DNA from 4 places in the Enterococcus sp. AMC1086 genome. Region 4 is predicted to be linked to each of the others. Evidence: riboswitches for the same ligand, from Rfam matches in the RefSeq annotation. Region 4 holds a riboswitch; each other region holds the start of a gene.
The links. A riboswitch is a leader RNA that binds a small molecule or an ion and turns the genes downstream of it on or off. The one in region 4 is predicted to bind magnesium.
Positions count from the first base shown of each region.

Region 1 (3,195 bases), 680 kb from region 4:
CACCAATGACATCCAATAACTCTTGGTAACGAAAAACACTCTTCATTGACATCAATTCTTTCGTCAACTGAATCGTTACTTCCCGCTGTCTCTTTTGTCTGCCATAATCACCTAAGGGATCTTCATAGCGCATTCTTGCATACTGTAATGTTTCCCAGCCACCCAAATGTTGTTCTCCTTGTGGATAATGAATTCCTTCTGCGTCAAACTCAAAATCATTATTCACTGTGACACCACCAACAGCATCACTCAATGCAGCTAAACCATCCATGTTGATAACGAAATAATGATTGATCGGGATATCTAAATAATGCTCGACCGTATCGATCATCATTTCATCACCGCCAAATGAATGCGCATGATTGATTTTATCATACACACCCTCTTTTCCAACAATCTCTACATATGCGTCTCTGGGGATGCTTGTAATTGTCGTCTTTTTTAATTGATCATTGACGGTCACAACCATAATCGTATTGGCCCGAAAATCCGTTTTACGCTTTGAATCATTTGCGATACCTAGTAGTAAAAAACTAACAGGTTCACTATTTCCGAGTTTTACAGGTTTGGTTTCTCGGTTCAGTGGTTGGTATATTTTATCGGCTGTTTTTTGAACATTTTTAAATACGGAAGCTCCATAGGCAGAAGCTCCAGCAACGATAAGTAACACGAATGTCAGAACACCTAAAATCGTTCTTTGTATAAATCTTTTTTTAGCATCTGATGTCGAAAATTCTCTGTTGATATAAAACTTATAAAGACAAATATAGGAAAGATTCACCCATGCAAAGCTTAATGAAAAACCTGCAATCACATCGCTTGGATAATGAACTCTTAAATAAATTCGACTTAATCCAATCAAAAGCACATAAACGATCAAGGCAATCTTTATCTTTTTGTATTGCTTTGGATAAATCGTTTGTGCAATTAAAATAATTGAACATGCCAAACACATAGCTAAAAGCGAATGACCACTAGGAAAACTATAAGAGGTTCTTTCTGCTAATTGATTCACATTAGGTCTTGGTCGAGCCACCAGATGTTTAAATATAAATCCAAATGCACTCACCACGAAAACATTGCTGATCATCCAAAACGCCAGTAATGTTTTCTTTTTTCGCCAAAGAGTAAACGCTACAATCAAGCTTACAATAAAAATTGGCCCGATTGTCGCAGTTTTAGCGAATAAATTTACAATGTTTGTCATTGTCTCATTTGGTTTCCAATTAAATTGATAGATTGCCGCATCTAATTGATTAAACCATGGAACATTCTGAACAACTAAAAAGGTCAATGCTGAAAATAGTAAGATACTCAAAATAGCAGGGGTAATTTTTTTTTCTTTCAACGTATACATGTCATAAATCCCTTCATTCTTATATTAAATAACATTGTTAGCTCAAAGTCAGTATTTACAACGCTAATAAAAAACGCTGTAACTCACTTGCCTTGCAAATAAAAGCATGAGTCCAGCGTTTTTTTCGTCAAACTACACTCTTGAAAACACAAGCAGATAATAAGACGTTACACAATTAGTAAATCAATTCTATATTTACCAAAAGAAAAAAGCCAAACATTTTTTTCCTAAGACGTTTGACTTTCAATCAATCTCATCGTCTGAGTTTTAGCACTATACAACGTAAAGAAAATTCTTAGCTATTTTATGAAAAGCCTTAATTCGACAATTCCTGTTTTACACATTGGCGTCTTTCGACGTTTCTGCGCAATAGCTTATGTTTGTATAGGAGCCTCACCTAACAAGGTTATTTATCTATTTAATTTACTAAATAATACCGTTAGAAAGAATTTTTTTCAAGTTATTTTTAGCGTCTTTATTTTTTCTTAATTTAAATCCAAAGGAATCTAGAAAATGTCATTCTATTGTATAAAAAGAAACGACATCAAAATAGATTTGATCGTCGCTTCTTTTTAACTATATTTTACTCATCTACCTCTTCAAACTGTGAGTTATAAAGTGATGCGTAGTAGCCATCTTGAGCAAGTAATTCTTCATGTGTTCCTTGTTCTTTAATATCACCGTCTTGCATGTAAAGAATTTTATCTGCATCTTTGATCGTTGATAAACGATGCGCGATAACGAATGATGTACGACCAGCCATTAAGTTATTCATCGCACCTTGAATCAGTCCTTCTGTTCTTGTATCAACAGAGGATGTTGCTTCATCAAGTATCAAGATCGGTTTGTCAGCTAAAATTGCACGAGCAATGGTCAAGAGTTGTTTTTGACCTTGAGAAATATTTGAAGATTCTTCATTCAACTCCATGTCATAGCCGCCAGGCAATGTTTGGATGAAGTGATGAACGTGTGCAGCTTTGGCCGCTTCATAAACTTCTTCATCTGTTGCATCTAAACGACCATAACGTAGGTTTTCCATAATGGTTCCTTTAAATAGCCAAGTATCTTGTAATACCATCCCAATATTTTTACGCAAATCTGCACGGTTAAAGTCTTTGATATTGTGTCCATCGATTTTGATTGCACCAGAAGTCACGTCGTAAAAACGCATCAATAATTTAACCATTGTTGTTTTACCAGCTCCAGTTGGTCCAACGATTGCAACTGTTTGGCCTGGATCGACATGTGAACTAAAATCATTGATGATGATTTTATCAGGTGTGTAACCAAAACGAACATGTTCAAAGTCAACCATTCCTTTTGCTTTATCGATTTTGACTGGATTTGGAACAGTTTGATCCTCTTCATCTTCTTCAAGAAATTCAAAAACACGTTCTGCTGCTGCAGCCATTGATTGAAGCAAGTTAGATACTTGAGCTAATTGAGCAATAGGTTGTGTTAGGTTTCGAACATATTGAATAAACGCTTGGATGTCCCCAACTGTGATCGTGCCGTTATACGCTAAGATCCCACCAAGAATCGCTACCGCAACATAACCAAGGTTACCTACAAAGTTCATGATCGGTTGCATCAAACCAGATAGAAATTGAGATTTCCAAGCTGATTTGAATAAGACATCATTTTGTTTTTTAAACTCATTAAGAGAGTTTTCTTCATCATTGAATAGACGCACGATGTTATAGCCACCGATTGTTTCTTCGACCTTACCATTGATTACACCAAGATATTCTTGTTGTGTTTTAAAGTATTTCTGTGAATTTTTTACAACGATCATAATTAAGAGCATTGAAATTGGTACAATCAAAATCGCAATACCT
Region 1 covers NZ_CM177100.1:1,330,410-1,333,604, reverse strand. Annotated here, with positions in the region: gene AC4BC4_RS06185 (phosphatase PAP2/LCP family protein) at 1-1,357, opposite strand, end outside; M-box (ykoK) riboswitch at 1,603-1,769, opposite strand; gene AC4BC4_RS06180 (ABC transporter ATP-binding protein) at 1,941-3,195, opposite strand, start outside.
Region 1: another riboswitch for magnesium. It lies ahead of AC4BC4_RS06185 (phosphatase PAP2/LCP family protein); the one in region 4 lies ahead of mgtA (magnesium-translocating P-type ATPase).

Region 2 (3,195 bases), 640 kb from region 4:
TGCAAGAGCAATTAGTGACCTTCTTTTCATCAAATCTTGATTTAAAAGACCTAGAAAAACATTTATCCGTGACTCAACGAGGTGAGCAAGAACCTTTAAAAGCGCGTCGAATCATGGAACGTATTCGATATTTAGCACAAGAAATTACAATGTCTGGAAACGATCGAAGAAATGGATAGAGGAATATTACTGATTATCCTCTCTCCAGGTTTTTAGTGAGGTTGGAACAGAAGTGTTTAACTCTTATTTCCGAAGTTTTTACTTCTGTTCCCACCGTTTATTCAGATTTTTTAAGGCTAGGACCTAACTCGTAGAGCTATGTCCTAGCCTTTCATTTTTTTTATTTTTATTAAGTATACATGATGAGGATGGACGATTGTAGATTCTATCGCTTATAATAAAGTATCAATTTTTGGAGGACGTAACATGAAAAAAATCGCAATAGCAGTTTTAACTGTATTTACGCTGATTTCTTTAGGAGCTTGCGCACAAAATAAAAAAGATTTGTCAAAAGGAAGTGAAGAAACAGCAATGAGCAGCCAAAAAGATCAAGTGATTGATGAAACGCTGAATACTAAAGACAAAGACGAAACGCAATCAATATTTACCGCAGTTTTAGTTGAAGATGCTACGAAAAATGAAACGGTGGACAAATCGATTCGATTCGTTTTAAAAGACGTCGAAGTGGTTGAAGACCCAGAAAAAATAATTAATATGATGAAAAATGATGGCGTTATTTTAAATGTACCAAAGGAACAATTGGCTGATGGCCTCACAGAAAGTGAGTTTAAAGCTGGGGATACTATTCAATTTACTTTAGCTGGCTTACCTGCGATGACGATGTCGATTCCACCTCAAGTCGCTGGAAATTCAGTCGTGAATGTCGAAAAAAAATAATAAATTTAAAAAATAATCAATGTTGATAAATAGTGCAGCTGCACGTTTGTAACATTGGTTATTTTATTTTTGTTAGAAAAATGAATAAAATGCTATTGACATTTGTTTTAAAACGGTGGTATAGTTTCATCTGTAAGTTAATTAAATAGATTTGTTAGGTGAGGCTCCTATACAAACACAGGCTACTGCCCAAAAACATCGAGAGATGCCAATGGGTAGAACAGGGATTGTCGATTACAAGGCTTTTCATAAGGTAGCTAAAAGCTCTGCTTTTTACGTTGTATAGTGCCAAAACTCAACGACTAGATCATACAGGCTTTTTTTTGTGCGCTTATTTATGACCTTCCGCTGAGTTTTTGGCGGAAGGTTTTTTGCTTTAAATCACTACGACTGTTGGAAAAGCAGAGTAGAGGATGAACGGTACTTGCTAAAAAGTAATATGTCCGCGAAAAACCAATCACCGATAAACAAATCTAGGGAAGGAGCAAACCAATGAATTTTTAATCAATATTATCGCTAGTATATTTGCTGGAATGATCATTGGCGTAGAAAGACAGTGGCGAAAAAAACTAGCTGGAATGAGAACAATGACGTTAGTAACGTTTGGCTCAAGTCAATTCGTTTCATTATCCGGTTTAATTCAAGATGACAGCAGTCCGACGCGAATTGCGGCTCAAGTCGTAAGTGGTATAGGTTTTCTTGCTGGGGGTGTGATTTTACGAGAAGGATTTAGTGTGACTGGGATCAATACTGCAGCAACTTTATGGTGTTCCGCAGCAGTCGGAAGTTTGATTGGCGCAGGATTTGTGATCGAAGGGGTGATCTGTTCTATTGTTTTAATGTTAGTCAATATTTTATTAAGAAACCTATCGTTCAAAATGGATGACTTAACTGTTCAAAGACAAGAAGAACAAGCCGATTCGATTCATTACCTATCAGTGATTACTAGTAATACAAGTGAAGTAATGCTTAGAACAGAAATTATTCAGTTATTGGATAACTATTGCCTAACCTTTACAAAATTTTCTTGTACTGATTTGGCTGGTAAAAAAGTAAGGCTATTTTTAGAAATCGAAGCTGCAAGAAATGGGACGCTCGCAGTGAATACAATTATTTCCGAATTATCCCAACTATCAGAAGTCATAGAAATTAATCAAATGAGCAATTAAAAGAACGGAGGAATTATCATGGTAAAACAGTGACTGTCAAAATTATCGATTGGAACAGTGAAGAATATTGGAAAGGAATTTTATTAAGAAATAAGTTCCTCAAAACGAGCGCGGGGAAAGAATGGATCAAAGAATTACCTGTAAATGAAGAGCAGGATATCCATATGGCTGCATTGATTGATGGAAAAGTTGTAGGAACCTTACTTCTTTTTAAAAGCAGCAAGGCAATAGCGCAAATTAAACAAGTGGCGATAGATGATCAGTATCAAGGATTTGGTATCGGAAAACAATTACTTGAATTTGCAGAAAAAATCGCGGATCTTATGAATTTTCAATCAGTATTTTTAACCGGCCGTAAACAAGCTTGGGGATTTTATACTCATTTAGGGTATCAAAGCATTGGCTATGCATATTCGGAGGGACAAGTGGTCTTAAAAAGATTTGAGAAAATAATTTATACCCAAAATGACCGACGAAAGGTTGAAATCATCAAAAATATAATGCTAAAGGAGATGGAAACAAATGGATGACAGTAGTCAGATGTTCAAGGACTTATGCAAAAAGAAATCTGTTGAAGAAAATATGTTTATTATTGTCTATTTGTTTCTAAGGCAAACAAGCAAGATTCTCCTGTAACAGATTCTCTTTTTCCATCAGTCCGATTCCTAAAATAGATAAAAATCATGAAATTTCAGATGACGAATTCTCGTATCAAACACTTGAAATTTCTTCGATAAGCGTTTTGGAAAGAAGGAGAATTATATGGATAAAAAAGTAGTATTAAATAGAAAAAATAACCAATCATATGAGTATTTTGCACGAAACTCGGTAGAAAATATATTGACATTTTTTAAATCTTCAAAAGTAGGATTGACGAATCAGCAAGCAATATTATCAAGAGAGACATTTGGCGAAAATACCATCACTTACGGTAAAAAAACACCGTTATTCGTTGAAATAATAAAAGCTTATTTTACACCATTTACGATTGTTTTGATTGCTTTAGCTATTATCTCGTTTGTAACAGATTATGTCATTGCCCCACCTGCTGATCGTGACCTTGTCGGTGTAATGATCATTATAGCAATGGTTTTGATCAGTGGTACCATGACGTTATTTCAATCAGTCA
Region 2 covers NZ_CM177100.1:1,371,846-1,375,040, forward strand. Annotated here, with positions in the region: gene dnaI (primosomal protein DnaI) at 1-179, shown strand, start outside; gene AC4BC4_RS06365 (hypothetical protein) at 427-897, shown strand; M-box (ykoK) riboswitch at 1,041-1,211, shown strand; gene AC4BC4_RS06370 (MgtC/SapB family protein) at 1,419-2,066, shown strand; gene AC4BC4_RS06375 (GNAT family N-acetyltransferase) at 2,096-2,596, shown strand; gene mgtA (magnesium-translocating P-type ATPase) at 2,829-3,195, shown strand, end outside.
Region 2: another riboswitch for magnesium. It lies ahead of AC4BC4_RS06370 (MgtC/SapB family protein); the one in region 4 lies ahead of mgtA (magnesium-translocating P-type ATPase).

Region 3 (3,195 bases), 1.2 Mb from region 4:
TGATAGCCAAAGCAGCTGATACTCCAGCAAATGACGCACCAATGATCACAACTTTCACAGTAAAACCTTCCTTCTAAATGAATAAAACGTTTGCTTAAAGCATAGCACAAGCCTTGTCCATTCGTATAGAAATACACTAATTTTTTTGTACTAAAAAAATAACCCATACACTCCTCTAAAAGAGAATAGACAGGTTATTTTATTTATATAATCAAGTTTTAATTGGCTTTCAAAAACGCTTTGATCGCTTCAGCATTTTTTTGTTCATCCAGTTCGATTACGCTTCCTGATTCAGTATAATCATTAAAGTTCCATGAATCTTCGACAGGAACAGATAGTGATTCTAAAGGTTTTACCTTTCCAGTAAGGAAATCCTTCGCTAAATCAATCAATAAACTAGTTGGTACATTTGTATCGATTTTCCCTACCATCTTACCAGCCACTTGAGGTAATTCCCAAATTGGAATCAAATCTTTAGACTGTGCGATTAATGCATCCATCACTTGTTGCTGACGTCTGATACGTCCAAAATCGCCTTCTTCATCCATTCTAAAACGAGCGTATTGCAATAAGCTATTTCCGTGCAATGTTTGTTCTCCTTTAGGAATATCCACACCATCCAAATTAATATCTTTTTCAGAATCGATCTTAACTCCTTTTGGATAAAGTTCATCAATGATATCACTAAACTCTTTAAAATCCATAACAACATAATAATTGATTGGCAAATCAAAGTTCGTTTTCAGCACATCTTTTGTCATTTGCGCGCCACCATATGCGTACGCTGCATTTATTTTATCTTGTCCGCCATCAGGAAATGTTACATAACTGTCTCTCATGATCGATATCAATTTAGGCTGTTTTGATTTTCCATCATAGTGCGCCACCATCAACGTATCTGAACGTCCTTGATCTTCATCATCATCCCTCGAATCATTTCCTATGACCATAACCGTCAGCTCTTTATCACTCGTTTGTTCATCACCAGTAAAATTTTTATTTATTGTAGGAAGTTTTGATTCACTTTTTTCTTTTGCTGCTTGGAATGAGACTGCAGCATAGCAGGCTGCACTTACAATCACAAGAAGAATCGATAGTAAGGTAATCGTCACTATTTTCACAGATTTTTTCATTATTTGTTCCTTTCTAAACTTAAAATTGAATGGCTTGTTTCCAATTAGAGTATCGCTTATGAAACTGGGTAGCTCTTGAGTAAAAAGAAAAAATCCCTCACCAAGAATACTCAGCGAAGGGATTAGATTATAGGGACTAAGCACATGACACTGGTCATGGATTTCCAACGTATCTATATCTTCTCTTCGTTGAGTTTTAGCACTATATAACGTAAAAAGCATTACTTTTAGCTACTTTGAAAAACGCCTTAATTCGACGAAATTTGTCCTACCCATACCTGTCTTTCGACATTTTTGAGCAGTAGCTTGTGTTTATATAGGAGCCTCACCTAACAAGTATTTAATTCAGTATAAACTATAAGCGTATCGTATCACAAAGTCAAATGAAATTTTGGATAAATTAATCAAAGTCGTAACGCTGTTATTAAAAAAATCACTTTGTAGTCGCTCTTACAATGGAAAAAGGCGATAAAGACAACTATTTTCGAATAAAGAATCTTTACATTTTCTTAAAAAATAGTGATTTTTCTATAAAAATCAACTTTAGATAGACTTTCCCAGTGATATCTGTTTCAATGTTTAAAAGACAGAATACCTGGAGGGAACAAATGGAACACTTTTTAGAAAAACAACAAGAATTCTTTTTCAACTTTTTAACAGACAGCATCGAAAACTTTTTATTAGATCATTCTGATGAAACATTCTACGCATTTGCTTTAAACTGCAATATTCATGAAGAAGGTGAAATCAATCTTTGCTTTAATACTGTGGAACTTTGGCAAGAAACAACAAGCTATTATACAAGTAAAGGCCATAGTAAATCACAGTTAGAAGAAATAAAATACAATTCAAGCGATTGGGATGAGACACAACAGTTTGCTTCTCTCTATTTATTTGACGATTGGGTGGAAGACGAACAAGATATAGAAACTGTTCTTGAATGGCTTTGCCAGCAACTGATTCTCTTCATTGATAGTGAAACATTCAAACGTATCCCAAAAACAGAGGATTTCAAACTATTAGTCTGTGATCAAAACGAAAATCCTTCCGACTCACAAGAACGATTTGAAAAATTTGGAATGTCAGAAATTTTTCAAATAGAATAACTAAAAACATACCCTGTAATCTCAGTATGTTTTGTATAATTTTTTATAAACTAAAATCCAATTCTTCTACATAAAAAAGAGTGGATAAGATTTGATTCACTATCTTCACTAATTCTTTCTCATCCCTGATTTGATCTTTGGTTTCAATTTTAATTGTATCATTTGAATACGTCAGAAAATCATATTCTTCTTTAAGCGTGACTTGATGATCATTTTTTTTATACATCGTATAATCATCAATCACATCCATCTGGTACTCTCGTTTATAACCATTCTTTAAAACAATCGCTGTTATAAGTGCATTGACTGTCAATGATTCTATGGGGATCTTTTGCTCATCTATTGTCAACGTGTAATTTTCGTCCTCAATAATCCCGCAAGCATTACAGCCTCCGTCTAATAAATTAACCGTTTTAGTGATCGTTGCTTTTTTCATTGTTCCAAATCCTTTCCCTTCTTTTTGTTTCTTTACATATTATACCAAAAGTAATAGCACAATAAAGTGATTCTACTACTTTCAAACAAGCAAATTATAAATAAGTAATAAAAAAAAAATTCTCTGATTTTATTTCTAAAATAACAATAGATTTATCATTTAGTATATAATATCATAAAGAAAAATAGAGACGTTAATAAATTAAAAAAACTTTATAAACTAATTTTTTCTACTACCTTTCTCCATATTTTGATCTGCTATTTTTTTGTTAATAAGCCTATGAAAAAGATCAATTTTTCACAACTTATTTTAGAGAGGATGTACCATCGTGCATTTGAAATGAAACATCGTAATATTTTAGCTCGTTTTGATTGTTCACATCTAAATTAGAGTTAAGAATAGAGAATAAACTCAGCATAACCGGGTTTATCCTCTAATTTCAGTCAGATTCTTTAAATAATTTAACTCAAAAATTCCTTTTCAAAAAACTCAGCCACAACATCCATCATTTCGCCTTTGA
Region 3 covers NZ_CM177100.1:857,872-861,066, reverse strand. Annotated here, with positions in the region: gene AC4BC4_RS04100 (FAD-dependent oxidoreductase) at 1-58, opposite strand, end outside; gene AC4BC4_RS04095 (LCP family protein) at 219-1,133, opposite strand; M-box (ykoK) riboswitch at 1,309-1,477, opposite strand; gene AC4BC4_RS04090 (DUF4303 domain-containing protein) at 1,742-2,239, shown strand; gene AC4BC4_RS04085 (DUF4809 family protein) at 2,283-2,675, opposite strand; gene AC4BC4_RS04080 (alpha/beta fold hydrolase) at 3,137-3,195, opposite strand, start outside.
Region 3: another riboswitch for magnesium. It lies ahead of AC4BC4_RS04095 (LCP family protein); the one in region 4 lies ahead of mgtA (magnesium-translocating P-type ATPase).

Region 4 (3,195 bases):
TTGTTATTACTCGTAAAGACGACATAGGATTCAGAGAATATCAAATCACTTATTATTTTCGTGTTTGTTTCAGATAGAATACCAATTGCGATATCTATTTCGTTTTTTTCAAGCGCATCTTCTAAATTTTCGTAATAGCTGTACTCAAGTGAAACAGTCGGGTAATAGTTCCGGAATTCTGTTAGTAATTTAGCAATCAAATAATCAGTGTCAGCTAAATTAGTCCCAATTTTAATCTTTGCAGTCTCTCCAGTATGAACCAGTAAGTTTATTTCTTTAATAGCCATTTCAAATTCCTGAAAAATCGTTTCTCCTCTTGTTTTTAAAACAAGTCCTTCTGGCGTTAATTCATTGGTATTGTGGCCTCTTGTTATCAATCGAGCGTTTAGTTCTAATTCTAATTCACGAATATGAGTACTCAAATAAGGTTGAGAAATACCTAATTCCTCTGAGGTTCTTGTGAAATTTTTGTATTTACATAATGCTAAAAAATAATCTAGATGTTTTAATTTCATTCGTTCATCTCCTTCACTTGAGTGAAAAAAACTCTAATCATATACAAGATAAAATAATTTTAGTTAAAATAGTTCTTTTTTAGAAAAAATATATAAAAAATTAATAGTATATTATTGAACTTTCCAAACAGGTATAAATTATTATAGATTAATCAGGAAAAGAGCCTCTTTAATTGGTAGCAGACCAATTGAAGAGGCTTCTATCAGAATATTACCTTCTGATAAAATGACGAACGATCGCTTATATGTTGAGGTTGGCATATAAGCGTTTATTCATATTTATTATAATCTTGAAGATGAACCTAAGCCATTCCGATTTACTTATAATGCTATTCCTTTTTGTGAATTTCAACTTATTTTCGAAGGAGTTACTTCTGCTTCTATCGTTTATTCGGATTCTTTAAGGCTAAGTTTTTTGTAAAAAGAAGGTTGGATTTTCTACAAACGAAGTTTAAATCTTCGTTCGTAAAGTCATCATAAAAAAAGATGAGTCAATAGGCTATCTGTTTATTCTTATACCGTTATTCCTTTTTTTGTCTATCAAAAAAAATAATAATTCATTAAACTGATGATGTAATTCTTCTTGTTAGGTGAGGCTCCTATACAAACATAGGCTACTGCCCAAAAATGTCGAGAGACGCCAATGGGTAGAACAGGAACTGTCGAATTAAGGCTTTTCTTAAGGTAGCTAAAAGCTTAGGCTTTTTACGTTGTATAGTGCCAAAACTCAACGAATGTGAAGACTCATGGCGAAGTGCGCTGAGTTTTCAGTGCGCTCTTTTTGTGTGGAAAGGATGTGGTTATCATATCGGAAGATAGTTCGATAAAGCGAAACTCAACTAAAAGAAAAGAGGATAATCTAGATGCAAAAAGAAATGAAGAACATGATTCATGAAAAAGCGTATCAGAAATTAGCTAATCTATCGATTGATAAAGTACTGGAAAATTTTTCATCCTCGTGGGAAGGTTTAAAAGCTAGAGAAATAAAACGCTCAAAGGAGCAATTTGGTGTAAACAAAATCACTGATGATAAAAAGAAATCATTGGTTTATACGGTGATAAAATCTTATGTCACTCCGTTCACTGTAGTATTGATGATACTTGCAACTATCTCGTTTTTTACTGAATATGTTTACGCGGAACCAAGTGAAAAAGATCTTGTGGGTGTCTTTATCATGTTGATCATGGTGTTATTAAGTGGCACGATGACATTAGTCCAATCAGTAAAATCGAGTAATGCGGTCAGCAAACTGCAAAATATGATTCAGATTACTGCAACTGTTACTAGAGAAAACAAAGAAATGGAAATCCCGATGGATGAAGTTGTTTGTGGTGATTTAGTGAAGCTCTCAGCTGGCGACATGATTCCAGCAGACCTCCGTTTGATCCATGCCAAGGATTTGTTTGTTTCTCAATCTGCAATGACAGGAGAAAGTTTTCCAGTTGAAAAGAAAGTTAAAAATGTCGTGTCCACAAGGAACAGTCAAACGGATTTTGAAAACCTACTATTTTTAGGGAGCAATGTTGTGAGTGGTAGCGGGATTGGTGTAGTTGTTCGTGTGGGCGATGATACATTATTTGGAAAAATAGCACAAGATGTAGCAGATGATGATAAAAAAACGAGTTTTGAAATAGGCGTAAATAAAACCACCTGGTTATTGATCCGCTTTATGATGGTCATCACGCCAGCAGTATTTTTGATAAACGGAATAACCAAAGGCAATTGGAGTGAAGCACTGATGTTTGCGATCGCAACTGCTGTAGGGCTTACTCCAGAAATGCTGCCGATGATCGTTACCACAAATTTAGTCAAAGGCTCTAGAGATATGGCCAAAGAAGGAACGATCATGAAAAACGTCAATGCGATTCAAAACTTTGGCGCTATGGATATTCTGTGTACGGATAAGACGGGCACACTAACGCAAGATAAGGTCATTCTTGAGTACCATTACAACACTTCATGTCAAGAAGATCATGAAATATTGCATTCTGCGTTTTTGAATAGTTTCTTTCAGACAGGTTTACGAAATTTGATTGATAAAGCGATTATTGAAGCAGCATCGAAAGAATTATCCATTGACGAAGAAGATTATTTTAAAATAGACGAAATTCCTTTTGATTTTAATCGTAGAAGAATGAGTGTGGTTGTTAAAGATAGAAGATCCAATCGAAGCCTATTAATCACCAAAGGAGCAGTAGAAGAGATGCTGCAAGCATGCTCTTACATTAACCAGCAGGGAAATATTATTCCACTCACGCAAGAGATAAAAAAACAAGTACTAAAAACAGTCAAAGAATTAAATGAAGATGGCTTACGAGTATTGGCCATTGCTGATAAAAAAGTCAATAATCAACTAGATGATTATTCTGTAGAAGACGAGAAAGAGTTGGTTTTACAAGGATATTTAGCATTCTTAGACCCTCCAAAAGAAACAGCGGCAGCGGCAATCAAGGCATTGAAAAACAATGGTGTTTCTGTAAAAATTTTAACTGGAGATAATGAATTAGTCACACGTTCAGTCTGTAAAGAGGTTGGTCTGGAAACTGAAAAAATGATCAGTGGTTCAGCAATAGGTAAGTTATCTGAAGTTGAATTAGAAAAAATCGTTAATGAATACAATATCTTTACGAAAGTAACGCCAGACCAAAAAACAAAAATCGTAAAAGCGTTGAAAAAAAA
Region 4 covers NZ_CM177100.1:2,011,524-2,014,718, reverse strand. Annotated here, with positions in the region: gene AC4BC4_RS09510 (LysR family transcriptional regulator) at 1-515, opposite strand, end outside; M-box (ykoK) riboswitch at 1,091-1,261, shown strand; gene mgtA (magnesium-translocating P-type ATPase) at 1,379-3,195, shown strand, end outside.